Regions from separate parts of the Paenibacillus sp. W2I17 genome, predicted to be linked through region 3. Evidence: a T-box and tRNA genes for the amino acid it is inferred to sense, from the RefSeq annotation. Region 3 holds a T-box; the other regions hold tRNA genes.
What was found. A T-box is a leader RNA that pairs with one kind of tRNA and senses whether it is charged. The one in region 3 lies ahead of tyrS (tyrosine--tRNA ligase), so its partner is inferred to be a tRNA-Tyr.
Positions count from the first base shown of each region.

Region 1: it has a tRNA-Tyr gene. The T-box ahead of tyrS (tyrosine--tRNA ligase) is inferred to sense a tRNA for this amino acid. The anticodon was not compared.
Region 2: it has a tRNA-Tyr gene. The T-box ahead of tyrS (tyrosine--tRNA ligase) is inferred to sense a tRNA for this amino acid. The anticodon was not compared.

Region 1 is NZ_JAUSXM010000001.1:5,740,470-5,750,961, forward strand. It holds gene QF041_RS25595 (DUF2614 family zinc ribbon-containing protein) at 93-473, opposite strand; gene QF041_RS25600 (nucleotidyltransferase-like protein) at 596-1,474, shown strand; rRNA gene QF041_RS25605 (16S ribosomal RNA) at 1,934-3,390, shown strand; rRNA gene QF041_RS25610 (23S ribosomal RNA) at 3,697-6,624, shown strand; tRNA gene QF041_RS25615 (tRNA-Asn) at 6,691-6,766, shown strand; tRNA gene QF041_RS25620 (tRNA-Ser) at 6,770-6,861, shown strand; tRNA gene QF041_RS25625 (tRNA-Glu) at 6,871-6,942, shown strand; tRNA gene QF041_RS25630 (tRNA-Val) at 7,011-7,086, shown strand; tRNA gene QF041_RS25635 (tRNA-Met) at 7,104-7,177, shown strand; tRNA gene QF041_RS25640 (tRNA-Asp) at 7,205-7,282, shown strand; tRNA gene QF041_RS25645 (tRNA-Phe) at 7,378-7,453, shown strand; tRNA gene QF041_RS25650 (tRNA-Thr) at 7,474-7,549, shown strand; tRNA gene QF041_RS25655 (tRNA-Tyr) at 7,559-7,644, shown strand; tRNA gene QF041_RS25660 (tRNA-Trp) at 7,651-7,724, shown strand; tRNA gene QF041_RS25665 (tRNA-His) at 7,754-7,826, shown strand; tRNA gene QF041_RS25670 (tRNA-Gln) at 7,849-7,923, shown strand; tRNA gene QF041_RS25675 (tRNA-Gly) at 7,928-8,002, shown strand; tRNA gene QF041_RS25680 (tRNA-Cys) at 8,009-8,082, shown strand; tRNA gene QF041_RS25685 (tRNA-Leu) at 8,089-8,167, shown strand; gene QF041_RS25690 (class I SAM-dependent methyltransferase) at 8,336-9,235, shown strand; gene QF041_RS25695 (helix-turn-helix domain-containing protein) at 9,675-10,492, opposite strand, start outside.
Region 2 is NZ_JAUSXM010000001.1:4,278,164-4,288,655, forward strand. It holds gene iolC (5-dehydro-2-deoxygluconokinase) at 1-636, opposite strand, end outside; gene iolE (myo-inosose-2 dehydratase) at 779-1,681, opposite strand; gene iolD (3D-(3,5/4)-trihydroxycyclohexane-1,2-dione acylhydrolase (decyclizing)) at 1,830-3,695, opposite strand; tRNA gene QF041_RS19185 (tRNA-Gly) at 4,075-4,145, opposite strand; tRNA gene QF041_RS19190 (tRNA-Pro) at 4,156-4,229, opposite strand; tRNA gene QF041_RS19195 (tRNA-Leu) at 4,237-4,315, opposite strand; tRNA gene QF041_RS19200 (tRNA-Arg) at 4,333-4,409, opposite strand; tRNA gene QF041_RS19205 (tRNA-Gly) at 4,416-4,490, opposite strand; tRNA gene QF041_RS19210 (tRNA-Leu) at 4,501-4,581, opposite strand; tRNA gene QF041_RS19215 (tRNA-Lys) at 4,588-4,663, opposite strand; tRNA gene QF041_RS19220 (tRNA-Tyr) at 4,674-4,759, opposite strand; tRNA gene QF041_RS19225 (tRNA-Thr) at 4,769-4,844, opposite strand; tRNA gene QF041_RS19230 (tRNA-Phe) at 4,865-4,940, opposite strand; tRNA gene QF041_RS19235 (tRNA-Asp) at 4,959-5,036, opposite strand; tRNA gene QF041_RS19240 (tRNA-Met) at 5,063-5,136, opposite strand; tRNA gene QF041_RS19245 (tRNA-Val) at 5,153-5,228, opposite strand; tRNA gene QF041_RS19250 (tRNA-Glu) at 5,235-5,306, opposite strand; tRNA gene QF041_RS19255 (tRNA-Asn) at 5,311-5,386, opposite strand; tRNA gene QF041_RS19260 (tRNA-Ala) at 5,388-5,463, opposite strand; tRNA gene QF041_RS19265 (tRNA-Ile) at 5,499-5,572, opposite strand; rRNA gene rrf (5S ribosomal RNA) at 5,611-5,727, opposite strand; rRNA gene QF041_RS19275 (23S ribosomal RNA) at 5,804-8,731, opposite strand; rRNA gene QF041_RS19280 (16S ribosomal RNA) at 9,037-10,492, opposite strand, start outside.
Region 3 is NZ_JAUSXM010000001.1:437,681-448,172, forward strand. It holds gene QF041_RS02000 (AraC family ligand binding domain-containing protein) at 1-43, opposite strand, end outside; gene QF041_RS02005 (NADH:flavin oxidoreductase) at 266-1,381, opposite strand; gene QF041_RS02010 (TetR/AcrR family transcriptional regulator) at 1,605-2,186, shown strand; gene QF041_RS02015 (Dabb family protein) at 2,241-2,540, shown strand; gene QF041_RS02020 (NRDE family protein) at 2,587-3,366, shown strand; gene QF041_RS02025 (nucleobase:cation symporter-2 family protein) at 3,680-4,996, shown strand; gene QF041_RS02030 (protein adenylyltransferase SelO) at 5,294-6,763, shown strand; gene QF041_RS02035 (Imm63 family immunity protein) at 6,854-7,297, shown strand; gene QF041_RS02040 (DMP19 family protein) at 7,318-7,767, shown strand; T-box leader at 7,867-8,094, shown strand; gene tyrS (tyrosine--tRNA ligase) at 8,211-9,473, shown strand; gene QF041_RS02050 (YxcD family protein) at 9,630-9,908, opposite strand; gene QF041_RS02055 (hypothetical protein) at 9,914-10,417, opposite strand.

The DNA of each region.
Region 1 (10,492 bases), 5.3 Mb from region 3:
TCCAAAAAAGGTCCGGTAAACATACCGGGCCTTTTTTTGTTCTTCAATGAAATTAAGGGAAAAGACATTTAGCGGTTGGAGATCATATCGTGCTAACCATCGGTGGGGGGAGCTTGTGTAGAAGGCGCTTTCAGTTGTTGACTGGTCATGTTGGCTTTATTAGGGTCCAGGGTGAGGATGGTATGACAGAACATACACCGATCCGTTTTGCCAAGCATTTTGGTTAACTTCCCGCATTCCGGACAGTCGACTTGTACTGCGCTGGTGGAGAGCATACCCGCCCAGAAATAAATGGCTAGACTGGCCATCATGGCAATCAGTCCGATGACGAGCCCTACAGCTGCGAAGACCTTGCCTGCATGTCCCCAGAAAACAATCCCGGCTGTTCCCAGTATCATTAGGCCCATACCTAGCATGGTCAGTAGTAATCCCCAAGTGCGAAAAGCATTAATTTTTGCTGATTTAAAAATCATGAAAAATGCTCCTATCGTATGAGTAGTATTGGACCTGGAAAAGAAGGAAACTTCAGTCTGGATGTAGAATTACATTATAACTGACTTGGCGCTTATCTGCCATGAAATGTATGGAGGGAATCGTGGAATTAAAGAACCTTGCTTTTTTGTCCGAACAGTCGGAAGAGACAGGGGCAGTTGGGGCTATCGCTTATTCCCACCCGGGAGAGCGATTCCACGGCTCCCTAATTCAAGATTTCGAATTATTAGTACTTGTTGTTCATAATGATGATCAATTGAAGTCGGCAGTGGGACATTACAGATATGGTGATCTTCGTTATCAGATGATCTATGCAAGCCGTCATGAATTAAAGAGTAGTGTAGTTACCGGGAATCATAATAATCTCACCCAGTGTCTGATTGAAGGTGAGATTATCTGGGAAGCGGACAGCGCTTTAAGTGATTTGCGAGAAGAACTGTCTACCTTTGGGGCAGAATTGCGTGAGCAGAAGCTACTACATGAATTCACCAGTTTCTTGAGAATGTATGTGGAGGCCAAACGTCATATTCAGGAAGGTCATGTTGTAGACGCCTACTACAATGTATTAGAGGCACTGGGGAACTGGGCAAGAATTGTATTGATTGAACAGGGGATATACCCGGATCATGCCGTCTGGACACATGTGCAGAATCTGGATCGCGCTTTATGGAAATTATATCAAGAGCTTACCGTAAGCTCGGAGACGCTGGAGCAGCGAGTGGAGCTTGTCCTGCTTGCCTGTGAGTTTTCGGTAATGTCCAAAATGAGTGAATGCTCAGAACTGCTGCTGCGTGTGTTAAGAAGTCGCAAGGAGCCGTGGAGCATGAATGAACTTGTTCATCATCCGCAGTTAAGATTTGTTCGAGAAGATCTGCCTTTGGTTATACGTAAGCTGGTCTTTCGTTCTATAGTAAAAGAATCGGCAGGATGGCCATCGATCGAAGGAGAGGGCCGGGAGATTCGGTATTGGATTGAGGCATAACCTTCTTCAGAAGCCTGACATTATATTGATCACATAAGGGAGGGGAAACCTTCCTTTTTTGTTTGTTTAATAATTTATAAAAAGATGTTGACTCTCATTCACGATATATGATACATTATATTTCGTTCCTCAAACGAGATTATCGCCAACAAACGATACATTCTTCAGAGGAAAAGTGAAGAACTAAAGCTTCAAAAAAAGAAATTAAAAAAAAGTTCTTGACGAAAACAAACGAAATGTGTTACATTATTTAAGTCGCCGCCGAAACTTGGTTGAGACGAAAAAGAAGTGAAATAAATCGTGTTTGATCTTTGAAAACTGAACAACGAGTGAGTAAATATTCTGCTTGCAGAATGAACGCGAAAGTTGGAGACAAGCCTTGGCTTGGATCGACTGGAGCACAAATGAGATTTTTAATCTCGTCAGATTCAAAATGAGCTTATCGCTCTTTTCAATACTTTATTGGAGAGTTTGATCCTGGCTCAGGACGAACGCTGGCGGCATGCCTAATACATGCAAGTCGAGCGGAGTTGATAGGAAGCTTGCTTCCTTGATACTTAGCGGCGGACGGGTGAGTAACACGTAGGCAACCTGCCCTCAAGTTTGGGACAACTACCGGAAACGGTAGCTAATACCGAATAGTTGTTTTCTTCGCCTGAAGAGAACTGGAAAGACGGAGCAATCTGTCACTTGGGGATGGGCCTGCGGCGCATTAGCTAGTTGGTGAGGTAACGGCTCACCAAGGCGACGATGCGTAGCCGACCTGAGAGGGTGATCGGCCACACTGGGACTGAGACACGGCCCAGACTCCTACGGGAGGCAGCAGTAGGGAATCTTCCGCAATGGGCGAAAGCCTGACGGAGCAATGCCGCGTGAGTGATGAAGGTTTTCGGATCGTAAAGCTCTGTTGCCAGGGAAGAACGCTTGGGAGAGTAACTGCTCTCAAGGTGACGGTACCTGAGAAGAAAGCCCCGGCTAACTACGTGCCAGCAGCCGCGGTAATACGTAGGGGGCAAGCGTTGTCCGGAATTATTGGGCGTAAAGCGCGCGCAGGCGGTCATTTAAGTCTGGTGTTTAATCCCGGGGCTCAACCCCGGATCGCACTGGAAACTGGGTGACTTGAGTGCAGAAGAGGAGAGTGGAATTCCACGTGTAGCGGTGAAATGCGTAGATATGTGGAGGAACACCAGTGGCGAAGGCGACTCTCTGGGCTGTAACTGACGCTGAGGCGCGAAAGCGTGGGGAGCAAACAGGATTAGATACCCTGGTAGTCCACGCCGTAAACGATGAGTGCTAGGTGTTAGGGGTTTCGATACCCTTGGTGCCGAAGTTAACACATTAAGCACTCCGCCTGGGGAGTACGGTCGCAAGACTGAAACTCAAAGGAATTGACGGGGACCCGCACAAGCAGTGGAGTATGTGGTTTAATTCGAAGCAACGCGAAGAACCTTACCAGGTCTTGACATCCCTCTGATCGATGCAGAGATGTATCTTTCCTTCGGGACAGAGGAGACAGGTGGTGCATGGTTGTCGTCAGCTCGTGTCGTGAGATGTTGGGTTAAGTCCCGCAACGAGCGCAACCCTTATATTTAGTTGCCAGCACTTCGGGTGGGCACTCTAGATAGACTGCCGGTGACAAACCGGAGGAAGGTGGGGATGACGTCAAATCATCATGCCCCTTATGACCTGGGCTACACACGTACTAAAGTCGGAATTGCTAGTAATCGCGGATCAGCATGCCGCGGTGAATACGTTCCCGGGTCTTGTACACACCGCCCGTCACACCACGAGAGTTTATAACACCCGAAGTCGGTGGGGTAACCGCAAGGAGCCAGCCGCCGAAGGTGGGATAGATGATTGGGGTGAAGTCGTAACAAGGTAGCCGTATCGGAAGGTGCGGCTGGATCACCTCCTTTCTATGGAGAATCGTTTCCTGCAACGGAAACATTCAAATATGCAGCTTAGCTGCAAAACACTCACTCGTTGTTCGGTTTTGAGAGCTCAAACTCTCAAACAGCTTGCTTTTGCATGGAGCTTGTTCTTTGAAAACTAGATATCGAAACGAAACAAACGCGAATTAGAACATTCCTTTTTAGCTGAACTTGTGTTAAACAAGTTTCAATAAAAACGGTAGATTGCACGTACGATGGTATCGAATGGGAGCGACTTTTGGCTTTGCGCAAGCAAAACAAGGGAAGCGAGCAGTCGAAACCGGAGCACGAGGTTAAGCTACTAAGAGCACACGGAGGATGCCTAGGCGCTAGGAGCCGATGAAGGACGTGGCGAACAACGAAACTGCCTCGGGGAGCTGTAAGCAAGCTTTGATCCGGGGGTGTCCGAATGGGGAAACCCAGCTGGGGTAATTTCCAGTTACTCACAACTGAATACATAGGTTGTGTAGAGGCATACCAGGGGAACTGAAACATCTAAGTACCCTGAGGAAGAGAAAACAATAGTGATTCCGTCAGTAGCGGCGAGCGAACGCGGAGAAGCCCAAACCAAAGAGCTTGCTCTTTGGGGTTGTGGGACGTCTCACATGGAGTTACAAAGGAACCGGTTAAGCGAAGAGGTCTGGAAAGGCCCGCCAAAGAAGGTAAAAGCCCTGTAGTTGAAAGTCTGTTCCCTCCGAGACGGATCCCGAGTAGTGCGGGGCACGTGAAACCCCGTATGAATCCGGCAGGACCATCTGCCAAGGCTAAATACTTCCTAGCGACCGATAGTGAAGCAGTACCGTGAGGGAAAGGTGAAAAGCACCCCGGAAGGGGAGTGAAATAGAACCTGAAACCGTGTGCTTACAAAAAGTCAGAGCCCGTTTTAGGGGTGATGGCGTGCCTTTTGTAGAATGAACCGGCGAGTTACGTTCCCGTGCAAGGTTAAGGTGAAGAGCCGGAGCCGCAGCGAAAGCGAGTCTGAATAGGGCGAATGAGTACGTGGACGTAGACCCGAAACCGGGTGATCTACCCCTGTCCAGGGTGAAGGTGCGGTAACACGCACTGGAGGCCCGAACCCACGCATGTTGAAAAATGCGGGGATGAGGTGGGGGTAGCGGAGAAATTCCAATCGAACTCGGAGATAGCTGGTTCTCCCCGAAATAGCTTTAGGGCTAGCCTCGGAAAACAGAGTCGTGGAGGTAGAGCACTGATTGGGTGCGGGGCCCGCAAGGGTTACCAAGCTCAGTCAAACTCCGAATGCCATAGACTTACTTCCGGGAGTCAGACAGTGAGTGCTAAGATCCATTGTCAAAAGGGAAACAGCCCAGACCATCAGCTAAGGTCCCCAAGTGTGTGTTAAGTGGGAAAGGATGTGGAGTTGCACAGACAACCAGGATGTTGGCTTAGAAGCAGCCATCATTTAAAGAGTGCGTAATAGCTCACTGGTCGAGTGACTCTGCGCCGAAAATGTAACGGGGCTAAACACACCACCGAAGCTATGGCTTGATGCTTTGCATCAGGGGTAGGGGAGCGTTGTATAAGGGTTGAAGGTGTACCGTAAGGAGCGCTGGACATTATACAAGTGAGAATGCCGGTATGAGTAACGAAAAGATCAGTGAGAATCTGATCCGCCGAAAGCCTAAGGGTTCCTGAGGAAGGCTCGTCCGCTCAGGGTAAGTCGGGACCTAAGGCGAGGCCGAAAGGCGTAGTCGAAGGACAACAGGTCGAAATTCCTGTACCACCGTAAGCCGTTATGAGCAATGGGGGGACGCAGTAGGGTAGTGACGCGGACTGATGGATGTCCGTCTAAGCAGTGAGGCTGATGTGTAGGCAAATCCGCACATCGTAAGGCTGAGCTGTGATGGGGAGCGAAAATTATAGTAGCGAAGGTCATGATCTCACACTGCCAAGAAAAGCCTCTAGCCAGGTGAAGGTGCCCGTACCGCAAACCGACACAGGTAGGCGAGAAGAGTATTCTAAGGCGCGCGGAAGAACTCTCGTTAAGGAACTCGGCAAAATGACCCCGTAACTTCGGGAGAAGGGGTGCCCCGGTAGTGTGAATAGCACGAGGGGGCCGCAGTGAAAAGGCCCAAGCGACTGTTTAGCAAAAACACAGGTCTGTGCGAAGCCGTAAGGCGAAGTATACGGGCTGACGCCTGCCCGGTGCTGGAAGGTTAAGGGGAGTGGTTAGGGACTAGTCCCGAAGCTGTGAACCGAAGCCCCAGTAAACGGCGGCCGTAACTATAACGGTCCTAAGGTAGCGAAATTCCTTGTCAGGTAAATTCTGACCCGCACGAATGGCGTAACGACTTGGGCGCTGTCTCAACGAGAGATCCGGTGAAATTTTAATACCTGTGAAGATGCAGGTTACCCGCGACAAGACGGAAAGACCCCATGGAGCTTTACTGCAGCTTGATATTGAATTTGGGTACGATCTGTACAGGATAGGTGGGAGCCTTTGAAACGTGAGCGCCAGCTTGCGTGGAGGCAACGTTGGGATACCACCCTGATCGTATCTAGGTTCTAACCTGGTACCGTAATCCGGTGCGGGGACAGTGTCAGGTGGGCAGTTTGACTGGGGCGGTCGCCTCCTAAAGAGTAACGGAGGCGCCCAAAGGTTCCCTCAGAATGGTTGGAAATCATTCGAAGAGTGCAAAGGCATAAGGGAGCTTGACTGCGAGACCTACAAGTCGAGCAGGGACGAAAGTCGGGCTTAGTGATCCGGTGGTACCGCATGGAAGGGCCATCGCTCAACGGATAAAAGCTACCCTGGGGATAACAGGCTTATCTCCCCCAAGAGTCCACATCGACGGGGAGGTTTGGCACCTCGATGTCGGCTCATCGCATCCTGGGGCTGAAGTAGGTCCCAAGGGTTGGGCTGTTCGCCCATTAAAGCGGTACGCGAGCTGGGTTCAGAACGTCGTGAGACAGTTCGGTCCCTATCTGTCGTGGGCGTAGGAAATTTGAGAGGAGCTGTCCTTAGTACGAGAGGACCGGGATGGACGTACCGCTGGTGTACCAGTTGTTCCGCCAGGAGCACCGCTGGGTAGCTATGTACGGACGGGATAAACGCTGAAAGCATCTAAGCGTGAAGCCCCCCTCAAGATGAGATTTCCCAGTATGTAAGACCCCTTGAAGACGACGAGGTAGATAGGCTGGGGGTGGAAGTGCAGCAATGCATGGAGCTGACCAGTACTAATCGGTCGAGGGCTTATCCAATAGCAAGTTGTAATTCGCATGTTTCGTTTCGAATCTAGTTTTCAGAGAACGATCTCTGAATCATATTCCCTGATAGCTCAGTTGGTAGAGCACTCGACTGTTAATCGAGTTGTCACAGGTTCGAGCCCTGTTCGGGGAGCCATATGGAGAGGTGTCCGAGCTGGCCGAAGGAGCACGATTGGAAATCGTGTAGGCGTCACAAGCGTCTCGAGGGTTCGAATCCCTCTCTCTCCGCCATAATATTAAGGCCCGTTGGTCAAGGGGTTAAGACACCTCCCTTTCACGGAGGTAACAGGGGTTCGAATCCCCTACGGGTCATAATAACTTCAAAAAAAAGAAGTTGATTTTTACAACAAGATTATGATATGATCATAAATGTGTTGTTCGGAGGCTTAGCTCAGCTGGGAGAGCATCTGCCTTACAAGCAGAGGGTCGGGGGTTCGATCCCCTCAGCCTCCACCATATAAACTTTATAACGACGCGGGGTGGAGCAGCCCGGTAGCTCGTCGGGCTCATAACCCGAAGGCCGCAGGTTCAAATCCTGCCCCCGCAATTATGCTTTCCTTTGAGAAAGTAATCTGGAACCGTGGTGTAGTTGGCCTAACATGCCTGCCTGTCACGCAGGAGATCGCGGGTTCGAATCCCGTCGGTTCCGCCATTTAATCTTTACATGAGGCAAACTGTTCACTACATCTGCTGTATGGCACTGATGCCCTATATAAAGTGTAAGGAATTAAGATTAGACTTTATTATGGCTCGGTAGCTCAGTCGGTAGAGCAGAGGACTGAAAATCCTCGTGTCGGCGGTTCGATTCCGTCCCGAGCCACCATTCTTAAAACAATTTAATATGCCGGTGTAGCTCAACTGGTAGAGCAACTGACTTGTAATCAGTAGGTTGGGGGTTCAAGTCCTCTCGCCGGCACCATGTAATCCTGGAGGATTAGCGAAGTGGCCAAACGCATCAGACTGTAAATCTGCTCCCGTACGGGTTCGGTGGTTCGAATCCATCATCCTCCACCAGTTTTTAGGGGCATAGTTTAAAGGTAGAACAACGGTCTCCAAAACCGTTGGTGTGGGTTCAATTCCTGCTGCCCCTGCCAATTAACTTTTTAGAAAATAACCTTTTGTGGCGATCGTGGCGAAGTGGTTAACGCACCGGTTTGTGGATCCGGCATTCGGGGGTTCAATTCCCCTCGATCGCCCCTTTGTTTTTTCATTTTTTATTGGGGATTAGCCAAGCGGTAAGGCAACGGACTTTGACTCCGTCATGCATAGGTTCAAATCCTATATCCCCAGCCATTATGCGGACGTGGCTCAGCGGTAGAGCATCGCCTTGCCAAGGCGAGGGTCGCGGGTTCGATTCCCGTCGTCCGCTCCAAAATATGGCGCCATAGCCAAGTGGTAAGGCACAGCTCTGCAAAAGCTTTATCCCCAGTTCGAATCTGGGTGGCGCCTCCAGCATATGCCGGCGTGGCGGAATGGCAGACGCGCTCGACTCAAAATCGAGTGGGAAACCGTGGAGGTTCGAGTCCTCTCGCCGGTATATTGAATAGCCCTACATGTTGCTTATGCAATGTGTAGGGTTATTTTTATTTTATATAAATTGATTTTTGTATTGTAAGGATGGTTGGACGTTAATAAAGATTGACGTATGATTATATTAAGTATATTGTAGATAAGTAAAGTCTTTAATATGGAGGAGTGAAGTAGAGTGACTAATGGAAAAAATGTATTAGATACCGATCTGTTATTTGATCTTTCTGTATGGGAAGAGGCATGGAAGAATCGTCCGAGAAGTTCAAAATATAAGAAGAAATTTGAACGGTGGGCCAGAGATTATCATGCACAGTCGTTCACCGAAGAAGGAAAGCAGCGTTCTGAACGCATTATGGGCTGGATTGAAAACCAGGGTGTGGAATTCGCAGGGTTATCCATTTTGGACATTGGAGCCGCTTCAGGCATATTTACCATTCCTTTTGCAGAAAAGGGGGCAAGTGTGACCGCAGTTGAGCCTTCTGAGTTGCTTGTCTCCCTTATGAAAGAGACGATACCTTCAGCTCTGGAATCCAAAATCGAAATCGTAAACGAACGATATGAGGAAATCTCTATTCAGGATAAAGGCTGGGAGAAGAAATATGACTTTGCATTTGCATCCATGTGTCCAGCGATGTCGGATTGGGAAACGATTGAGCAGGCGATCAATTGTGCCCGGAAGTATGTGTATATAAGTACTATGGCGGGACAGAAGGAACACACACTAATGGATGAACTTAAGGATGTACTGGGTGTAACTTCTTCACATAAGGTCGGTGATCTGGGGTATATCCAACAGTTGCTGTATTTGAAGGGTTATTCTTATACGATGATCATTACGAGAGAAGTTAACTCATTTGAAGTACCAGTGGAAGAGATTATCGAGAAGCTGCCAGAATGGCTTAATACGTATGAGTTACCATCGGATGAAGATTCTCTCAGACTGGCTGAGAAGTACATTAGGGATACGTACAAGGATAGTACGGTGACCTTCTCACGTGGAGGAAGATTTGGTAAAATTCTAATTCAACTTGAACAGCCCAATATGAAAACAGTTCGCACTAAGGATAAGCGATAAATCGCATAAGCGTGGCACGTGTAATGATAATCAGGAATTGAGACAGAGACAATGTAGTCTAACGTCTAAGATGACACTAGGAAGCATCACAACGCTGTGCCAAAAGATGAACGGTTGAAACATATGAAGTTAAGATTGCAGAAGTAAAGTTGTAATTGAAGGGAGCAGGTTATGTGCTCCCTCTTTTTTTAAGCCACTAATTCATTAACCGCTTTGAACCAGACCCTCGTTTATTTAGAGATGTTCGAGACAACGAAACAAAACACATACCTCGTTTTCAGAGAATGATCTCTGAAGCATATTCCCTGATATTTCAGTTGGTAGAGTACTCGACGGTTAATTGAATTGTCACAGGTCCGAGCCCTGGCCCTGTTCGGGAGCCATATGGATAGGTATCCGAGCTGGACGAAGGAGTACGACTTACAATCGTTCTCCTTTTCTAATTTCTGTTCGATACTTCTGCTTTCTGCTTACGCTCCCGATACTGGCCGGGGGTGATTCCTTCCCATTTACGGAATGATCGGATAAAGTTTTGCGGATTGTTGTACCGAAGTCGTGCTGCGATATCTTTAACGGTTAGATCACTTTCGTCCAGCCATTTTTTAGCGATGTTAAATCGGTACTTGGTCAGATATTCACTAAATGCACAGCCTGTCTCTTTGCGGAAAACACTACTTAAGTAGTTGGCATTGTAGTGAAGCTTAACAGCACATTCCTCAAGCGTCAGATCCTTATCATAATCTTGATGAATCATGGCAATCATTTTCTCAGATATATGCTGATACTGGGCATACTGTCTCGCTTTAAAAACCTGAATGACGGGCAAGATGACTTGATATTTAAACCAATCCTCAACTTCAGCAGCGTACTGCAAACCATGAAGTTCATGAAACATCGAGCCACGACTTTGGGAGATCTGTCCGAGTCGTATGCCGGATTCCTGAGTCATTTGCAAAATATGCGTGAGCAGCCTCGTAAGAGCCACCTCATACTCCTCGGGTGTAACCTCCATACCAAAGATTACTTCAAGCAGTTGTTGCAGAAGAGCAGAGGCCTGGACTTCGTCCGCACTTTGAATAGCTTGGATCAACGAATATTCCAATGATTCCGGGTAGGTCATGGACCAAGTGGGAGCGTAATGATCTATGTTCTCATATTGAAAAATAATGCCTGTTCCCAGCTTCATCCGATGCCTCAATGCTTCCATGGCTTCTGTATAAGCTTGAGGTATGTGATATAGAGAGCTGTGTGGCTGGC
Region 2 (10,492 bases), 3.8 Mb from region 3:
CATGTCGAACTCTTCACGTGTGCCGAGGATGATATCGCATTTCTCGGCTGCGAGGTTATAATAGACCGCTGTCTCTTCGTTCGATGTCCATGTGTATGGGCGATAGTCCAGATCAAACACAATAACTGTGCCATGTTTTTTCGCATACGTTAGTGCCTGTAATACGGCTTCACGGGATGGGCTCTGCGCGAGGGCTGTGCCTGAGATTAGCAGCACTTTGGAGTCAGCAATCAACTGCTCCTGCACCTCTTGCGCTTGTAATAACAGATCAGCCACATTGTCCCGGTACATCAGGATACTGCAATTGGTTGGGCTTTTGATTTCGGTAAAAGCAAGCCCTGTCACTGCTCCGGTGTCATCTGTAACTACATTTGATGTGTCGATGCCGTTCTTCTCCAAATAACTCTGGATGAATCTGCCCATCTGGTCACCCGCGATTTTACCGATAAAAGCCGTCTCCATACCCAGTCTGGACATGCCAATCGTAATATTGGCCGGAGAGCCGCCAACATACTTCGTAAACGTCATCGTCTCTTCCATCGGGCGATTGATCTCATTGGCGTTCAAGTCGATGCACAAGCGGCCAATCGCGGTGAAATCCTTCTTCCTGGATACCGGAAAGGATACGTAAGTCATTGCATGTGAGCCCCTTTCTGTAGTGGGATTTTCCATGTTGTATATCGATATCTAGACTAGTTACTCATTCCATCGTGAGGACTCGTAAACGGCTAGAGTAGGTCAATTTTATTTTCCAATCGTAATTGCAATGCTGAACGATTCAGCTATGTTGGTATAACGACTCCATATAGTTCAAAGATCGCTTCGCATACTCATACGGGTTATGAATTGCTGGGTCCTGTTCTCCTTCAAGCATCGCCCAACCATCGTACCCTCGTGTAATCAGTTCCTGAAGAATGGGAGCAAAATCAATGCATCCATCTCCTGGTACGGTGAACACTCCTCTACGAATACAGCCGACAAAATCAGACTGCTCCGCGCGTGCTTCATCCAGCACATGCGGGCGGATATCTTTCAGATGAATATAGGCGATCCGATCATAATGTTTGCGCAGCAGTTCAAGCGGATCGGCTCCGCCATAGTAGGCATGACCTGTGTCATAGAGCAGATACACGAGAGAAGGGTCCGTCAACTCCATCAGTCGATCAATCTCATCCGGTTGCTCTACCACTGTGCCTCCATGATGATGGTACGTAAGCTTCAACCCATGTTCGCGGGCAATAGCTCCTGCTTCGTTCAACCCTTCAGCGAGGATATGCCATTCAGATTGGTTGAGTCTGAGCACTTCTTTTTCATTCGGTGTCCGTCTTGGATCAAAATGAAGTGACCCACCTACCTCCGCCGTACTGATCACCTTACTGCCCATGGATTGCAGAAATTCCGCATGTCTCCGATAACTGTCCAGCTCCGACTGACGATACGCCGGATCAGAGAACAGTACCGATTTCCACTGGGAGACCAGATTGATATTTCTCTTACTCAGTTCTTCACGCAATATAGCAGGGTCGGTCGGATATTTACGTCCCATCTCTGTACCTGTCAGCCCAAGACGCTGAATGTCATCCAGAATCTGTGCACACGTTGTCGCATCACCATGCTCCTTCACATCTTCACCGACCCAATTGATCGGATGAATCCCAAGCTGGAATGGCAGCTTGCTCATTGCTCCACGTCTCCTTTGTCGTTCAACATTATGGTTCACTATATTTACACTGCACAATCCGATGACAGAACAACCTTCCGATACAGCTTCCTTTCAGAAAGCTTTTAGCTCCGCTTCTTCAGGCTCCTTTTTTAGAAGGAATATCGGATTAAAAAGGTCTTGCTTTGGCACGGTTGGCTTGCATGGTGTGATGTGCATGAACTACCTTTTCCTCGGCAGATACTTCTGGCACACCTACATTCCACCACGACTCGTATCCACCTGCGTTGGTTCCAGGCACGACCGGGATCTCAATCAACGTACTCACCGTTTCGTTCTTCGCATCTCGGATTGCTTGTTCCAGCTGTTCTGCCGTTTCCGCTCTATAGGATTTGGCTCCCATGCTTCGGGCGTGAGCTGCGAAGTCCATTGGCATGTAGTCCCCGGTCAATCGTCCGCTTTCTGACTCCCGATAACGGAACTCATTGCCGAACCCGTCACTACCGTGTTCCCGCTGCAAATTATGAATACACTGGAATCCATTGTTGTTGAATAAGAGGACAGTCATCTTCTTCTGTTCCTGCAAACTGGTCACAAACTCCGAATGCAGCATCAGATAACTGCCATCACCGACCATGGCGTACACTTCACGATCCGGCTCCGCAAGTGCTGCTCCGAACGCTCCACTTACCTCGTACCCCATACAGGAGAATCCATACTCCATGTGGTATGTCTTTGGTTCAGACGCACGCCACAGACGATGCAGATCGCCTGGCAGACTGCCTGCCGCACACACAATGACGGAGGATGGATCAATGGTCCGATTAACTATGCCGACTGCTGTAGTCTGCGCGAGTCCTGCTTCGTGTTGTGCTCCATACAGCCGATCCACTTCTGCATTCCACTCAGCGCGGAGATCAGCGATTTCGGATGCACCATATGCACTGCGGTATTGTCTTTCCTGCAATTCCTTTTGCAAAGCCTGCAGTCCTTCGCGTGCATCTGCCAGAATGGCTTCCCCGCCTAACTTGGCAGCATCCATGCCGTTCAGGTTAATGTTGATGAATGAAGCTTCCGGATGTTGAAAAGCAGAGCGGGATGCCGTCGTAAAATCGGAGAAACGAGTACCGACGCCGATCACCACATCCGCTTCTCTCGCCAGCCTGTTGGCTGCTAGAGAACCTGTAACCCCGATGGCCCCCACATTCAGTGGGTGGTCCCAAGAGACTGCGCTCTTGCCCGCCTGCGTCTCGGCGATCGGAATACCAAATGCCTCGGCGAATTCCACGAGCTGGACGGATGCCTCAGAGTACAACACACCGCCACCTGCAACGAGCAGCGGCTTTCTGCCTCGGGCAATCTGCTCCGTTGCCCGCTCAATGGCTGCCTGTACCGGGGGGCGACGATCCAGATAATGTACTTTGCGGGCAAAGAACGATTCTGGATAATCGTATGCCTCTGCCTGTACATCCTGCGGCAGTGCGAGCGTTACTGCTCCTGTCTCTGCTGGATCGGTTAGCACACGCATCGCCTGTGTAACAGCAATCATCAACTGTTCGGGACGAACAATGCGATCCCAGTACTTGCTGACGGCTTTGAATGGATCAGTGGCTGAGATCGTATAGTCACTGCTCACTTCTAACTGCTGAAGTACCGGGTCCGGTTCCCGTGTAGCAAAGTTATCTCCTGGAAGCAATAAAACCGGAATCCGGTTCACCGTTGCAGTAGCTGCCGCTGTAATCATATTCAAAGCACCAGGTCCAATGGATGTAGTACATGCATAGATCTGTCTACGGTTCTTCTGCTTGGCATAAGCCGCTGCCGTATGCACCATGCCTTGTTCGTTCTTGCCTTGCATATACGTCAGGCTTCCCGGACTGCGCTCCAGCGCTTCTCCAATGCCTGTTACATTGCCATGTCCAAAAATACCGATGATTCCCTTCACAAACTTGGTTTCCACCCCGTCAACCGAGATATATTGCTGATCCAGGTATCGAAGCAGTGCCTGAGCCATCGTTAGTCGAATTGTTTTCATGAATTGATCGCCGTCCTTTCCTTTACGAGTTAAGCGCTTAATCTACGTTAAGTTTAAGCGCCTTACCCCTAAAGGTTAAGCGCTTAATTGATATGGTATTACAGGTTAATGATTTACGCAAGCTATTTTTGTAAGCGTTTTTATGAAATGTGGTAAAGAAAAGATATTCTTGTGTTCGAACATGTGTTAGACCTTCTCTATTTGAACACTTCCACAATGACTAAGAACAGACTTAAATGAGGGGGAATTCATGGTGAGGATGGGATACATGCTAAAGCCAAATAATCCGTAATCTTCGTATACTACAATCGCCCATATACCTATGAAAGCAAAAAAAGAAAGAGACGGTGAGTACCGTCTCTTTCTTTTGCAATATATAAGCGGGTGATGGGAATCGAACCCACGCTATTAGCTTGGAAGGCTAAAGTTCTACCATTGAACTACACCCGCATAACAACAATCGGGATGACACGATTTGAACATGCGACCCCCTGGTCCCAAACCAGGTGCTCTACCAAGCTGAGCTACATCCCGTTATCTATACCGGCGAGAGGACTCGAACCTCCACGGTTTCCCACTCGATTTTGAGTCGAGCGCGTCTGCCATTCCGCCACGCCGGCAAAATATGAAGTTATAATGGCGCGCCCTGAGAGATTCGAACTCCCGGCCTTTTGATTCGTAGTCAAACGCTCTATCCAGCTGAGCTAAGGGCGCAAATATTGGAGCGGAAGACGGGAATCGAACCCGCGACCCTCGCCTTGGCAAGGCGATGCTCTACCGCTGAGCCACTTCCGCAAATAAAGAATGCGCGTGGAGGGACTTGAACCCCCACGTCAAAGACGCTAGATCCTAAGTCTAGTGCGTCTGCCAATTCCGCCACACGCGCATATAATGGTGAGTCATGAAGGGCTCGAACCTTCGACACCCTGATTAAAAGTCAGGTGCTCTACCAACTGAGCTAATGACTCATAGAAAAACTGGTGGAGGATGATGGATTCGAACCACCGAACCCGTACGGGAGCAGATTTACAGTCTGATGCGTTTGGCCGCTTCGCTAATCCTCCAGGATTACATGGTGCCGGCGAGAGGACTTGAACCCCCAACCTACTGATTACAAGTCAGTTGCTCTACCAGTTGAGCTACACCGGCGTATTACATGGTGTTATAAATGGTGGCTCGGGACGGAATCGAACCGCCGACACGAGGATTTTCAGTCCTCTGCTCTACCGACTGAGCTACCGAGCCTTACTACATTAAAAAAAATGGCGGAACCGACGGGATTCGAACCCGCGATCTCCTGCGTGACAGGCAGGCATGTTAGGCCAACTACACCACGGTTCCAGATCACTTTCTCAAGGAAAGTATAATTGCGGGGGCAGGATTTGAACCTGCGGCCTTCGGGTTATGAGCCCGACGAGCTACCGGGCTGCTCCACCCCGCGTCGTTATAAAGTTATATGGTGGAGGCTGAGGGGATCGAACCCCCGACCCTCTGCTTGTAAGGCAGATGCTCTCCCAGCTGAGCTAAGCCTCCATATTATGACCCGTAGGGGATTCGAACCCCTGTTACCTCCGTGAAAGGGAGGTGTCTTAACCCCTTGACCAACGGGCCTTACTGGCTCCCCGAACAGGGCTCGAACCTGTGACAACTCGATTAACAGTCGAGTGCTCTACCAACTGAGCTATCAGGGAATGGTGGAGCCAAGCGGGATCGAACCGCTGACCTCCTGCTTGCAAGGCAGGCGCTCTCCCAGCTGAGCTATGGCCCCATACTCTGGTGTATTTCATTGTTGTGGTCTTGCTATGGGCCCTGGTGGACTCGAACCACCGGCCTCACCCTTATCAGAGGTGCGCTCTAACCAACTGAGCTAAGGGCCCTTATCAATTTTCGAAAAAAAATACCCCAATGGGGTTTCGCTTGGCGGCGTCCTACTCTCCCAGGACCCTGCGGTCCAAGTACCATCGGCGCTAGAGGGCTTAACGGTCGTGTTCGGGATGGGTACGTGTGGAACCCCTCCGCCATCGCCACCAAACGCATAGCTTACATTTCAGAGTTGTTGTTCTCTGAAAACTAGATTCGAAACGAAACATGCGAATTACAACTTGCTATTGGATAAGCCCTCGACCGATTAGTACTGGTCAGCTCCATGCATTGCTGCACTTCCACCCCCAGCCTATCTACCTCGTCGTCTTCAAGGGGTCTTACATACTGGGAAATCTCATCTTGAGGGGGGCTTCACGCTTAGATGCTTTCAGCGTTTATCCCGTCCGTACATAGCTACCCAGCGGTGCTCCTGGCGGAACAACTGGTACACCAGCGGTACGTCCATCCCGGTCCTCTCGTACTAAGGACAGCTCCTCTCAAATTTCCTACGCCCACGACAGATAGGGACCGAACTGTCTCACGACGTTCTGAACCCAGCTCGCGTACCGCTTTAATGGGCGAACAGCCCAACCCTTGGGACCTACTTCAGCCCCAGGATGCGATGAGCCGACATCGAGGTGCCAAACCTCCCCGTCGATGTGGACTCTTGGGGGAGATAAGCCTGTTATCCCCAGGGTAGCTTTTATCCGTTGAGCGATGGCCCTTCCATGCGGTACCACCGGATCACTAAGCCCGACTTTCGTCCCTGCTCGACTTGTAGGTCTCGCAGTCAAGCTCCCTTATGCCTTTGCACTCTTCGAATGATTTCCAACCATTCTGAGGGAACCTTTGGGCGCCTCCGTTACTCTTTAGGAGGCGACCGCCCCAGTCAAACTGCCCACCTGACACTGTCCCCGCACCGGATTACGGTACCAGGTTAGAACCTAGATACGATCAGGGTGGTATCCCAACGTTGCCTCCACACAAGCTGGCGCTCATGCTTCAAAGGCTCCCACCTATCCTGTACAGATCGTACCCAAATTCAATATCAAGCTGCAGTAAAGCTCCATGGGGTCTTTCCGTCTTGTCGCGGGTAACCTGCATCTTCACAGGTATTAAAATTTCACCGGATCTCTCGTTGAGACAGCGCCCAAGTCGTTACGCCATTCGTGCGGGTCAGAATTTACCTGACAAGGAATTTCGCTACCTTAGGACCGTTATAGTTACGGCCGCCGTTTACTGGGGCTTCGGTTCACAGCTTCGGGATTGCTCCCTAACCACTCCCCTTAACCTTCCAGCACCGGGCAGGCGTCAGCCCGTATACTTCGCCTTACGGCTTCGCACAGACCTGTGTTTTTGCTAAACAGTCGCTTGGGCCTTTTCACTGCGGCCCCCTCGTGCTATTCACACTACCGGGGCACCCCTTCTCCCGAAGTTACGGGGTCATTTTGCCGAGTTCCTTAACGAGAGTTCTTCCGCGCGCCTTAGAATACTCTTCTCGCCTACCTGTGTCGGTTTGCGGTACGGGCACCATCACCTGGCTAGAGGCTTTTCTTGGCAGTGTGAGATCATGACCTTCGCTACTATAATTTTCGCTCCCCATCACAGCTTAGCCTTACAATGTGCGGATTTGCCTACACATCAGCCTCACTGCTTAGACGGACATCCATCAGTCCGCGTCACTACCCTACTGCGTCCCCCCATTGCTCATAACGGCTTACGGTGGTACAGGAATTTCGACCTGTTGTCCTTCGACTACGCCTTTCGGCCTCGCCTTAGGTCCCGACTTACCCTGAGCGGACGAGCCTTCCTCAGGAACCCTTAGGCTTTCGGCGGATCAGATTCTCACTGATCTTTTCGTTACTCATACCGGCATTCTCACTTGTATAATGTCCAGCGCTCCTTACGGTACACCTTCAACCCTTATACAACGCTCCCCTACCCCTGATGCAAAGCATCAAGCCATAGCTTCGGTGGTGTGTTTAGCCCCGTTACATTTTCGGCGCAGAGTCACTCGACCAGTGAGCTATTACGCACTCTTTCAATGGTGGCTGCTTCTAAGCCAACATCCTGGTTGTCTGTGCAACTCCACATCCTTTCCCACTTAACACACACTTGGGGACCTTAGCTGATGGTCTGGGCTGTTTCCCTTTTGACAATGGATCTTAGCACTCACTGTCTGACTCCCGGAAGTAAGTCTATGGCATTCGGAGTTTGACTGAGCTTGGTAACCCTTGCGGGCCCCGCACCCAATCAGTGCTCTACCTCCACGACTCTGTTTTCCGAGGCTAGCCCTAAAGCTATTTCGGGGAGAACCAGCTATCTCCGAGTTCGATTGGAATTTCTCCGCTACCCCCACCTCATCCCCGCATTTTTCAACATGCGTGGGTTCGGGCCTCCAGTGCGTGTTACCGCACCTTCACCCTGGACAGGGGTAGATCACCCGGTTTCGGGTCTACGTCCACGTACTAAGTCGCCCTATTCAGACTCGCTTTCGCTGCGGCTCCGGCTCTTCACCTTAACCTTGCACGGGAACGTAACTCGCCGGTTCATTCTACAAAAGGCACGCCATCACCCCTAAAACGGGCTCTGACTTTTTGTAAGCACACGGTTTCAGGTTCTATTTCACTCCCCTTCCGGGGTGCTTTTCACCTTTCCCTCACGGTACTGCTTCACTATCGGTCGCTAGGAAGTATTTAGCCTTGGCAGATGGTCCTGCCGGATTCATACGGGGTTTCACGTGCCCCGCACTACTCGGGATCCGTCTCGGAGGGAACAGACTTTCAATTACAGGGCTTTTACCTTCTTTGGCGGGCCTTTCCAGACCTCTTCGTTTAACCGGTTCCTTTGTAACTCCATGTGAGACGTCCCACAACCCCAAAGAGCAAGCTCTCTGGTTTGGGCTTCTCCGCGTTCGCTCGCCGCTACTGACGGAATCACTATTGTTTTCTCTTCCTCAGGGTACTTAGATGTTTCAGTTCCCCTGGTATGCCTCTGCACAACCTATGTATTCAGTTATGAGTAACTGGAAATTACCCCAGCTGGGTTTCCCCATTCGGACACCCCCGGATCAAAGCTTGCTTACAGCTCCCCGAGGCAGTTTCGTTGTTCGCCACGTCCTTCATCGGCTCCTAGCGCCTAGGCATCCTCCGTGTGCTCTTAGTAGCTTAACCATATCGCTCGTGTTCGAGCTGTCACTCCGCTTGGTTTGCTTGCGCAAATCCAAAAGTTGTTCCATTTCGATCACTCGCTCATGCAATCTACCGTTTTTATTGAAACTTGTTTAACACAAGTTCAGCTAAAAAGGAATGTTCTAATTCGCGTTTGTTTCGTTTCGATATCTAGTTTTCAAAGAACAAGCTCCATGCAAAAGCAAGCTGTTTGAGAGTTTGAGCTCTCAAAACTGAGCAACGAGTGAGTGTTTTGCAGCTAAGCTGCATATTTGAATGTTTCCGTTGCAGGAAACGATTCTCCATAGAAAGGAGGTGATCCAGCCGCACCTTCCGATACGGCTACCTTGTTACGACTTCACCCCAATCATCTATCCCACCTTCGGCGGCTGGCTCCTTGCGGTTACCCCACCGACTTCGGGTGTTATAAACTCTCGTGGTGTGACGGGCGGTGTGTACAAGACCCGGGAACGTATTCACCGCGGCATGCTGATCCGCGATTACTAGCAATTCCGACTTCATGCAGGCGAGTTGCAGCCTGCAATCCGAACTGAGACCGGCTTTGTTGGGATTGGCTCCATCTCGCGATTTCGCAGCCCGTTGTACCGGCCATTGTAGTACGTGTGTAGCCCAGGTCATAAGGGGCATGATGATTTGACGTCATCCCCACCTTCCTCCGGTTTGTCACCGGCAGTCTATCTAGAGTGCCCACCCGAAGTGCTGGCAACTAAATATAAGGGTTGCGCTCGTTGCGGGACTTAACCCAACATCTCACGACACGAGCTGACGACAACCATGCACCACCTGTCTCCTCTGTCCCGAAGGAAAGGTACATCTCTGTACCGGTCAGAGGGATGTCAAGACCTGGTAAGGTTCTTCGCGTTGCTTCGAATTAAACCACATACTCCACTGCTTGTGCGGGTCCCCGTCAATTCCTTTGAGTTTCAGTCTTGCGACCGTACTCCCCAGGCGGAGTGCTTAATGTGTTAACTTCGGCACCAAGGGTATCGAAACCCCTAACACCTAGCACTCATCGTTTACGGCGTGGACTACCAGGGTATCTAATCCTGTTTGCTCCCCACGCTTTCGCGCCTCAGCGTCAGTTACAGCCCAGAGAGTCGCCTTCGCCACTGGTGTTCCTCCACATATCTACGCATTTCACCGCTACACGTGGAATTCCACTCTCCTCTTCTGCACTCAAGTCACCCAGTTTCCAGTGCGATCCGGGGTTGAGCCCCGGGATTAAACACCAGACTTAAATGACCGCCTGCGCGCGCTTTACGCCCAATAATTCCGGACAACGCTTGCCCCCTACGTATTACCGCGGCTGCTGGCACGTAGTTAGCCGGGGCTTTCTTCTCAGGTACCGTCACCTTGAGAGCAGTTACTCTCTCAAGCGTTCTTCCCTGGCAACAGAGCTTTACGATCCGAAAACCTTCATCACTCACGCGGCATTGCTCCGTCAGGCTTTCGCCCATTGCGGAAGATTCCCTACTGCTGCCTCCCGTAGGAGTCTGGGCCGTGTCTCAGTCCCAGTGTGGCCGATCACCCTCTCAGGTCGGCTACGCATCGTCGCCTTGGTGAGCCGTTACCTCACCAACTAGCTAATGCGCCGCAGGCCCATCCCCAAGTGACAGATTGCTCCGTCTTTCCAGTTTCCTTCAGGCGAAGAAAACAATTATTCGGTATTAGCTACCGTTTCCGGTAGTTGTCCCAAACTTGAGGGCAGGTTGCCTACGTGTTACTCACCCGTCCGCCGCTAAG
Region 3 (10,492 bases):
GTAAGTCGGTATCAAATACTACAGTCCGGACTTCTCGAGTCATGATGCACCTTCTTTCTGGTAAGTTAAGATCATTATAGGTTGCAAAGAAGGAATTTTCTTGAACGATATTGCTATTGCTCGAAGTGTTTGAACGGACAGATATCTCTAAAAACAAAATACCCGCAATCCCGGGGGAAAGCGAGCCCTTTGCTTAGTATAGTTGATTCATGAGTTCAAGCCTATATATGGGAGAGAAAATCTCTGGAACAATAAGGTATTGTTCTTAGTGTAACGTAGCGAGTGCTTCAGGTGTAAAAGCCTGAATCTCGGATACACGTCCTTCGCGTATTTTGGCAGCCCATGCCGGATCACCAAGGAGTGCACGTCCCACAGCTACCAGATCAAATTCCTGTTGTTCATATCGCTTCATGAGTTCGCCCATACCTGGATGTGTTGTTTTATCTGTACCTGCTTCAGGCTCATCTGGCATACCCACAGAACCAACGGTAATTGTGGTTCGGCCACTCAGTTTTCTTACCCAACCTGCAAATCCAAGATCAGATCCTTCGAACTCGGGCTCCCAGAAGCGTCGTGTCGAGCAGTGAAAGATATCTACACCTGCGTCAACTAACAAACGAAGGAATTGTTCCAATTGTTCGGGGGTGTCGAACAGTCTGGCTTGATAATCATTCATCTTCCATTGGGAAATCCGCATCGCTATAGGAAAATCAGGACCTACCGCAGCACGAACTGCCATTACAAGTTCAACTGCGAATTGAGTTCGTTTTTGAAGGTCACCACCATAGCGGTCCGTTCTCCTATTCGTTGTTTTCCAGAAAAACTGATCGATCAGAAAACCGTGTGCACCATGAAGTTCAATTCCGTCAAAACCAATGCTTTGCGCATTGGCTGCTGCATCTGCATAAGCTTGAATCACAGTTGCGATCTCCGCCTCCGTCATTGGCTCACCTACTTGAATACCTTCCATATCAACTCCCGATGGACTCAGTGAGGCAGCTTCCGGGTGTGGGTTAGATCCTGAAGGACGAACGATTCCCATGTGTAAAATCTGCGGAAAAATCTTGCCGCCCGCTTCATGGACATGTTCGACCACTTCAGCCCAGCCTTGAAGAGCTGCTTCTCCATACATATGAGGGATTCTAGGCTCACTTGATGCAGATGGATGCTCAATGGTCGCACCTTCGGTAATAATGAGTCCAACACCATGCTCGGCACGCCTACGATAATATGCGGCTACATCGGGGCCCGGGATACCATCCGGGGAGAAGGCACGAGCCATGGGGGACATGACGATGCGCGAGGAAAGGGTTAACTTTGAAACGGTGTATGGTTGGAACAGAAGCTCCGTAGAAATAACGTTATGTTGTTGATTACTCATATTAAGCACCTCCATTATTATGCACCTTCAAGCGGGTACGAGTGCAATCTTAACAAGGTCTATAGGCATGCTCAACCAACAATCGGAGCATTTTGTTGCTTAAGCGAAAGACACTGATTATTGTATGGTGTCTTTGCACTTACTTTCACTTGTTGAACAAATAACACTTATCTATAATGAAGGAGTCTAGCCAAATATTTTGTGTACAAAGGAGGATTGGGGCATGTCTGGTGTATTGTCTCCAAACTCGAATGATCCGCGTGTAATCCGCACGCGTCAATTAATTCTTGATGCGTTTTTAAACCAATTGAATATTAAAAATTTCAACAGCATTACGATTCAAAACATTACGGAACAAGCCACAATTAACAGGGCTACATTCTACGCCCATTTTCAGGATAAATATGCACTGCTTGAAGCCTTGTTATCGGATGCTTTTATGGAATATGTGACGAAAAGAGTGGACCCGGATGCCCGGTTATCAGCCGAAACCATACAGCAGCTTATATTTTCATTATGTGATTATCACGTCTCAAGTAATGGTTGCATCAAAAAATATGAGACAGTTGCACCAATTATTGAAGAGAACATCAAGACTCAACTGGAGCAATTCCTTCTTGAATTATTGAGCAAAGTAGCGGGTGATGTAGATCCCAAAACGCTGAAAATTACGGCAACCACGCTAAGTTGGTCGATCTATGGAATGACGTATCGATGGAATATTGAAGGCGGGCAGGAATCTCCGGCTGAATTAGCCAACAGAGTGGTCCCTTATATGATGGGTGGATTGGAATTGTTGAATTAACTTTATTTAACGAAATTGCATTAATATTTGGATGGATATGGGAGGAATAACAAGATGTTTGAACATTTGGTTGTTTTTAAATTTAACGATAAAACCACACTAGCTAAACAGCAGGAATGGGTGGATCAATTGCTCACGTTACAGGAACAAATCCCGGGGATTGTCGCGCTGACGGCAGGGATCAATGCAACGGAAGAAACGGACCGTATTCAAGGTTACACGATTGGATTGAGAGTGACGTTTGAAGATCAGGAGGCATTACGCGCCTATGGTCCACATCCTGCTCATCAGGCATTTGTAGCTTCCCTGGATGGTTGGGTGGAAGATGTAATTGTAGTTGATTATGCTATTTAAAGGCGCGAAATCAGAGGTTAAACGAATATAGGAGTTGAAGATTCCCATGTGTTTAATTTTATTTGCTTACAACATGCATCCAAAGTATCCGCTTATTTTGGGATCAAATAGGGATGAATTCTATCACAGACCTACGGCTCAAGCACACTATTGGGAAGACCATCCTCATATACTGGCTGGCCGCGATTTGTCGAAAATGGGAACCTGGATGGGCGTAACCACAGAGGGGCGTCTGGCTGCTGTCACGAATTATCGTGATCCGAATGAAGAGGTGCATGCCAAAGGCTCAAGAGGAGATCTGGTTGCTGATTTTTTAAAGGGAACGTCCACACCTGAGCAATATATACAACACGCGGAGAGAAGTCGCAATGATTATCCTGGCTACAATTTGTTAGTGGGTGATCCTGACGACCTCTATTATTATTCTAATGTGGGTAATGATGTGATGAAGTTGAAACCGGGAATATACGGGATTAGTAATCACTTGATTAATACAGATTGGCCCAAGGTGAAACGTGGAAAAGAAGGGCTGGAGAAAATCATCCAAGGGGAGGACAAAGCTACCCTGACAGAACAAATATTAGGTTTGCTGCAAATGGCAGACCCTTCAGTGGATGAGCATTTACCTCATACAGGTGTTCCATTGGAGTGGGAACGCTTGCTTTCTCCCATCTTCGTTAAAAGTGAGAAATTCGACTATGGGACCAGAGCTTCATCCGTTGTTCTGATGAATAGAGAAGAAGTGTTTTTTACGGAGGGGGTTCACCAGAACGGAGAGGTAATGGAGCAACGTTTTAACATCAAACCTCTTAACTCGACAAGCTGAGAATATGAAAGAAATGATGTTCTGACATTATGCATTAACATGAATCAATGAAGTGAAATCCAAAGTTCATGTTTCTTTTCTTCTGAGTGTAAAGAGTATTTTCGTTTTTTTGTGTCAACTAATATAACGCGACATAAACCGTTTGAGAGTACCTTTTGTACAACACGCCCAATTTTAGTTGGGCTCTTTATCTCTTATCACAATTCTATGTTATGAATCATGGAACTTCCCTGAATAGTTTATATAATGTGAATCAACATAACATGATTTTGCAGCGGTTCTGTTGATTCTAATTTCAGGGGGGCAACGTGGGATGAAAGAAACCAAAAAGATGAGAGTTTTTTCACTGGGGATTCAGCACGTACTCGCGATGTATGCGGGAGCAATTCTGGTGCCTTTGCTTGTGGGCAGAGCACTAAATTTGACTGCAGAGCAGTTGGCGTATCTGGTATCCATTGACCTGTTAACGTGTGGGATTGCAACATGGCTTCAGGCTCGGAAAGGGAAGTACTTGGGTATTGGTTTGCCAGCGGTGCTCGGAAGTTCTTTTGTAGCGGTGACACCCATGATTGCGATTGGATCGCAATACGGAATTCCTGCCATATATGGGTCGATCATCGCAGCGGGGTTGTTTATCGTCATCTTTGCCGTATTTTTTAGCAAAATCGTCAAATTGTTTCCGCCAGTTGTGATCGGTACAGTGGTGACCATTATCGGGCTTGCGCTAATCCCAACCGGTATTAAAAACATGGCAGGTGGAGCAAACAGTGAGAATTTCGGAAGTTTGGACAATCTGGCGCTTTCTTTTGGCGTATTACTTTTCATTCTAATCCTGAATAGATATGCCCGCGGGTTTGTTAAATCCCTGGCTGTTCTCCTTGGTATTATCGTGGGAACCCTCATTGCAGCCATCATGGGAAAAGTGAATTTTGCCTCTGTACAGGAAGCCTCCTGGTTCCATTTACCGCAACCCTTTTACTTTGGATGGCCTACTTTCGAAATCGGCCCAATTATTACAATGATTATTGTAGGTACGGTGGTTATCATCGAATCAACAGGTGTATTTATGGCTTTGAGCAAAATCTGTGATCAACCGATCAACGAAAAAGATCTGGCACGGGGATATCGCGCGGAAGGTCTTGCGTTTGTCCTTGGCGGCATCTTTAATGCTTTTCCATACAATACATTTGCACAGAATGTTGGTTTGGTTCAGCTCTCCAAAGTGAAAACGACCAATGTTGTTGTTGCAGCCGGAGGTATACTGGTCTTTCTGGGACTCATTCCGAAGGTAGCTGCTTTTGCAACTATTATTCCAAGTGCTGTCCTCGGAGGAGCGACTGTTGTCCTGTTTGGAATGGTCGTCTCATCCGGGATCAAAATGCTGCAAAACGTCGACTTTGGCAAACAATCCAATCTATTGATCGTGGCTTGCTCCGTTTCACTTGGGCTCGGTGTTACTGCTGTGCCCGATCTGTTTGCCCAGCTTCCTCAAAGTATTCGGATTATTGTTAGCGATGGTATTATCACAGGAAGCCTGTCAGCGATCCTGCTTAATGTCTTCTTTAACCTTGCTTTGAAAAAAGAGAGCTTGCCAGTACAGCCTGTACAGGCTCAAGAAGCACACACGTAATCCTTGTAATAACAGACGTGTCATCTAGTAGTAAGTAAGCGGAATAAATCCAAGATGGTTTTCTGGGAAGTGGAATGTAAGACAATGATTCCACTTGGCAAAGAAACCTCTTGGATTTTTTTGTGCTTACGATTCATGAGGAATGCAAAAGGTATGCAAATATGCTAAAGTTTCATCAAGAACATTTTAGATGTTCCTTACATTGAATTTCCATGCGACTACATAAATGAGCATCGGTTCACAAGGCTACAATATAACCAAGGGATATCCCTGGTGCAGAAAAGGAGTTGTGATCACATGCAACAAGAAACGTTGAACAAAGGATGGAACTTGGAGAATAGTTATGCGCAGTTACCGCAACCTTTTTTTACAAGCCAGAGCGCGGTGCCTGTTGAATCACCAAAGCTGATCATTTTCAATAGACTGCTTGCATCCGGCTTGGGACTGGATGTGGAGTCTCTTGACAGTGATGAAGGGGCGCAAATTTTTGCAGGTAATTTGATTCCGGAAGGAGCCGAGCCTCTGGCTCAGGCCTATGCAGGACATCAATTCGGCAATTTTAACATGCTTGGAGATGGACGGGCTTTGCTGCTGGGTGAACAGATTACGCCACAGGGCGAGCGAGTGGATATCCAGCTGAAAGGTTCAGGGAGAACCCCGTACTCTCGTGGAGGAGATGGACGTGCTGCTGTAGGGCCGATGTTGCGAGAGTATATTATTAGTGAAGCGATGTATGCACTAGGTATTCCAACGACACGCAGTCTGGCGGTGGTATCAACAGGAGAAAACATTATCCGCGAAACAGAGCGGCCGGGTGCCATTTTAACCCGGGTGGCTTCCAGTCATATCCGGGTAGCAACCTTCCAGTATGCAGCCAGATGGGGGTCTATCGACGATCTTCGGGCGTTGGCTGATTATACGTTGCATCGACATTTTCCTGATGTTGCTCAAGCTGAGAATCGCTATCTTTTGCTCCTTCAGGAAGTAATTAAACGGCAGGCGGCACTCATTGCCCAATGGCAGCGTGTTGGTTTCATTCATGGCGTGATGAACACGGATAACATGGCGATCAGTGGTGAGACCATCGATTATGGTCCGTGCGCCTTTATGGATGCTTACAATCCTTCGACCGTATTCAGCTCCATTGACAGGCAAGGTCGCTATGCTTACGGTAATCAACCATATATTGCCGGGTGGAATTTGGCTCGCTTTGCCGAGACGCTTCTGCCGTTGTTGCATGAAGATGAAGAACAGGCCGTGCAACTCGCTCAGGATACTATCGCACAATTTTCTGAATTGTACCATCATGATTGGCACAAGGGAATGCGTGCCAAACTGGGCTTGTTGGATGAAGAGGCTGAAGATGAAGCGTTGATCAAGGAGCTTCTTGAACTCATGGAAAAGCATAGTGCAGATTACACCAATACGTTCCTGGCATTGACCTTTGATAGGTTGGAAGGGACAGCTTTGTTTGGCACGCCAGAATTTGCTGAATGGAATGAGCGGTGGCAAGCAAGATTGGACAGACAGCAAGAGGAGAAGGAAGTCTCTCGACAGTTGATGAGAACAAGCAATCCAGCCGTCATTCCCCGAAATCATCGGGTCGAGGAAGCCCTTGAGCAAGCGGAGAACCACGGAGATCTTAGCGTGATGCAGAAGCTTTTGGCAGTTCTTTCAGACCCGTTCGCGCACTCACCTGAGCAGGCTGAATATGCCGAACTGCCAGCACAGTGCAATACTTCGTATCAGACTTTTTGTGGAACCTGATTGAACAGTATGGAATGAAGAGGCTGCCTTTGGCAGCTTTTTCATTTTTCATTCTGTCATCGACGTTACTTTATAGAGGCAGGTGCATTCATGTCCAACATGTTAAGCAAAGAACAATTGGCAGACATCCTTATACAGCTTTTAGAGCGTACATCTTTCCCTAGGGAACAGATGCAGAACTATGTTAACCGCTTGTTTGAGACCTTTAAATGGGATGGGGTGCCCTATGTAGAGAGTAGAAAAGATGCGTTTATGGTTCGAATATACGAACGTGGTCTCGTCTCATTGGAGAAACGGGTGAAACAGCCGGATGAAGTCATCTATTGGTTGCTGGAGGATATTATTTTCACCGCGACGCATGTAAGATTGTTGGAACGACATGGCGTGGATAATAAACAGACGCATTTGAACTATACAAATGAATTGATAAAGGACCTAAACAGGGGTGTTCTGGAAGCCTTCCAGCAGATCGGTGATCCGTATTTACATTGGCATCAGACGGGTAAACGTCAGGAGCTAGAGGGCATGGCATAAAGAAAAGTGAGGTGTGTTACGTGAGCGAGCAAGATATTAATGATGTATGGTATGACTATGCTGTGTTATTTGTCGAAAAAAAGAATGAATCTGGACAGGGCTGGGCATCGTTGACTTCGAACGAGCAGGACATTGCAGCTTTATGGTTATTAGAGGCGGATGTCTTTAATGGCGGTTTTATACAGTTTTTCTGTAACTGGGGGGAAGAGGGATACCGTTACGCGTTGCGGGCATTACATATCATTGATGCGACTCAAGTCGTGGAGATTATAACGTCAGCATACGGCTGCATTGAGCACTTGAAAGAGGATGAAAGGCTTACCGAACTGTGGGATATTCCTAAATTCCTGACAGAGGAACAAGAGTGCCAGTTAGATGCGTTAGATCAGCAGTTTTGGAACAATGAGGATCAGATCGCAGAGAAAGCTTATGGTTATTATCACGGAAAATTGAACATGATGATTATATAATCTGGTTTCAACTATGCATCCGTTGTTCTGTTCAAAGTTTGCATACTTGGTCTTGCAATGACTGAAACGTTCGGCTATACTTGCTATAAATTGAATACATGAATCACGTTGATAGAGCGCAGTAGCGGCTTTGTCCCTGTTACAGAAAGTCAGGGGTTGATGGAACCTGATACATACAAGGGCTGCGAATTACACTCTGGAGTACTTGGGTAATGCTAAGCGGGTGGGCAAACGATATATTGCCAAAAGTGGTATGGATAACGTGTTAAGGTCACGTGTTGTCCATGCAATTTGGGTGGTACCACGGTTATGATAATCGTCCCTGTGTCTAATGAAGACAAGGAGGCGATTTTTTTGTGTCCAAAAAAGCCGTTCCAGCGTGTAATTTCGTAATTTAACGTAGATCATGACTGAACACTGAGGATAGAAAAGGGGTTATACAAATGAATATTATTGATGAACTACAGTGGCGTGACGCCATTAACCAGCAGACAGATGCAGAGGGACTGCGTGAGTTGACCGAAACCAAATCAGTCTCATTGTACTGCGGCGTTGACCCTACGGGGGACAGCATGCATATCGGACATTTAATTCCCTTCATGATGCTGAAACGTTTTCAACTGGCAGGACACCGTCCGGTTATTTTGATTGGTGGAGCCACTGGAACGATTGGTGATCCAAGTGGTCGACAGGCAGAGCGTTCTTTGCAAACGATGGAGCAAGTGCAGGAGAATGTGGATGCACTGACAGCGCAGATGAAGAAGTTGTTCGTAACAGATGGTGATAATCAGGTTCGCATGGTGAACAACTACGATTGGACACACAAAATCAATGTCATTGAATTCTTGCGTGACTACGGCAAAAACTTTAACCTCAACACAATGCTTGCTAAGGATGTAGTTGCGAGCAGACTGGAAGGCGGAATCTCGTTCACCGAGTTTTCCTACCAGATCCTTCAATCACTCGACTACCTGCACCTGTTCCAGAACGAAGATGTACAGCTTCAAATCGGTGGTTCGGATCAATGGGGGAATATCACAAGTGGTCTCGATCTGATTCGCAAAAAAGAAGGATCTGAAGCGAAGGCGTATGGTCTGACCATTCCGCTCATGCTCAAATCCGACGGTACGAAATTTGGTAAAACAGCTGGCGGCGCAATCTGGCTTGATCCGAACAAAACGACACCATTTGAGTTCTACCAGTTCTGGGCGAATACAGATGACCGTGATGTGATCAAATACTTGAAATACTTTACCTTCCTGAGCAAAGAAGAAATTGAAGCTTTGGCTGAAAAGGTAGAGACAGAGCCACACAGACGTGAAGCACAGAAAGCACTCGCGGAAGAAATGACAAAATTCGTTCACGGCGAAGAAATGCTCGAGCAGGCTAAGCGTATTACAGCGGCGCTGTTCAGTGGTGATATCCGTTCCCTAACAGCAGATGAAATCGAGCAGGGTTTCAAGGAAATGCCAACATTCGAAACGGACGGCGAAGCGAAAAATATCGTCGACTTGCTCGTAGATCTGGGGTTGGAGCCATCCAAACGCCAGGCGCGTGAGGATGTCACTAAAGGCGCTATCTCCATGAACGGTGAGAAAATCACGGAGCTTGAATTCACAGTGTCGGCAGAGCATGCCATTGGCGGTAAATTCATCATTATCCGTAAAGGTAAGAAGAACTACAGCCTGGTTAAACTTCAATCGTAGTTTCCAAGAATTAGAACGTAACACAGAAACGTATAGAGACTACAATAGACACACAAATAAAGCCACAAATACAGAAACAAAAAGACCGTCTTCCATCTCTGTCAGGCGACAGAGGGGAGGCGGTCTTTCGTATATCAGGCCAGTGAGTGACCTATCTTATTGATTAACAATCGCTGTGATCTCTTCATCCAGATCAAGTCGTACATTCTCACGGTACGCCCGGATGTTGTATTCACTGTGCAGGTAGCGAAGAATCGCTTCAATCATATTGGACTCCACCAGATATTGACTACGGCCTTGAATCCAAACTTCAGCAGAATAACCTGTATCTTCTTCCCAGCTCAGTTCTACGTTTACATCGGTTGGACGTACACCCTTACGTTCTGCCATATGAATACAGATTGCATTCACAATTTCATCCATGCTCAGAACCATAGAGATTAGTACCGTCCGTTTCTGTTACGGTCATCATCACGATCATTGCGACGGTCATAACGACCATCCGCTGCAGGTTTGCGACGATTGGAGATGGCTCTGAAGAGTGCCATAGCCAGCATAACAATCAACATAATTGCTGCAACGTTAACGAGCAATCCAAGGATGTTACCCAGAGCGCCCATGCCACCGAACAATCCGCCAAACATCATACCAGCAAGACCACCAAGCATCATGCCTTTCATGAATCCGCCGCCACCGCCGAAGAATCCACCACCACGGGTTGCAGCTGCACCAGTACCGGACTTATTACCGGAATTGGATTGATTCACGTTGCTGTTGGAGTCGGATTTCTTAGGTGTATTGGTATAACTTTTTGTACCGGATTTGAATCCGCCACCACGTCTAGCATCCGCTGAATCCGGATTCGTTACTCCCACTGTTGCGAACAATAATGTAAAGGCCATAAATACCATCATTAGATGTTTAACTCCGAATTTTTTCTTCATTGTAAAGATCGTAACCCCCCGATTAATTTGTTTGAATCGCCCAAAAATGGGCCTTACTCATGTAATACGGTCAAC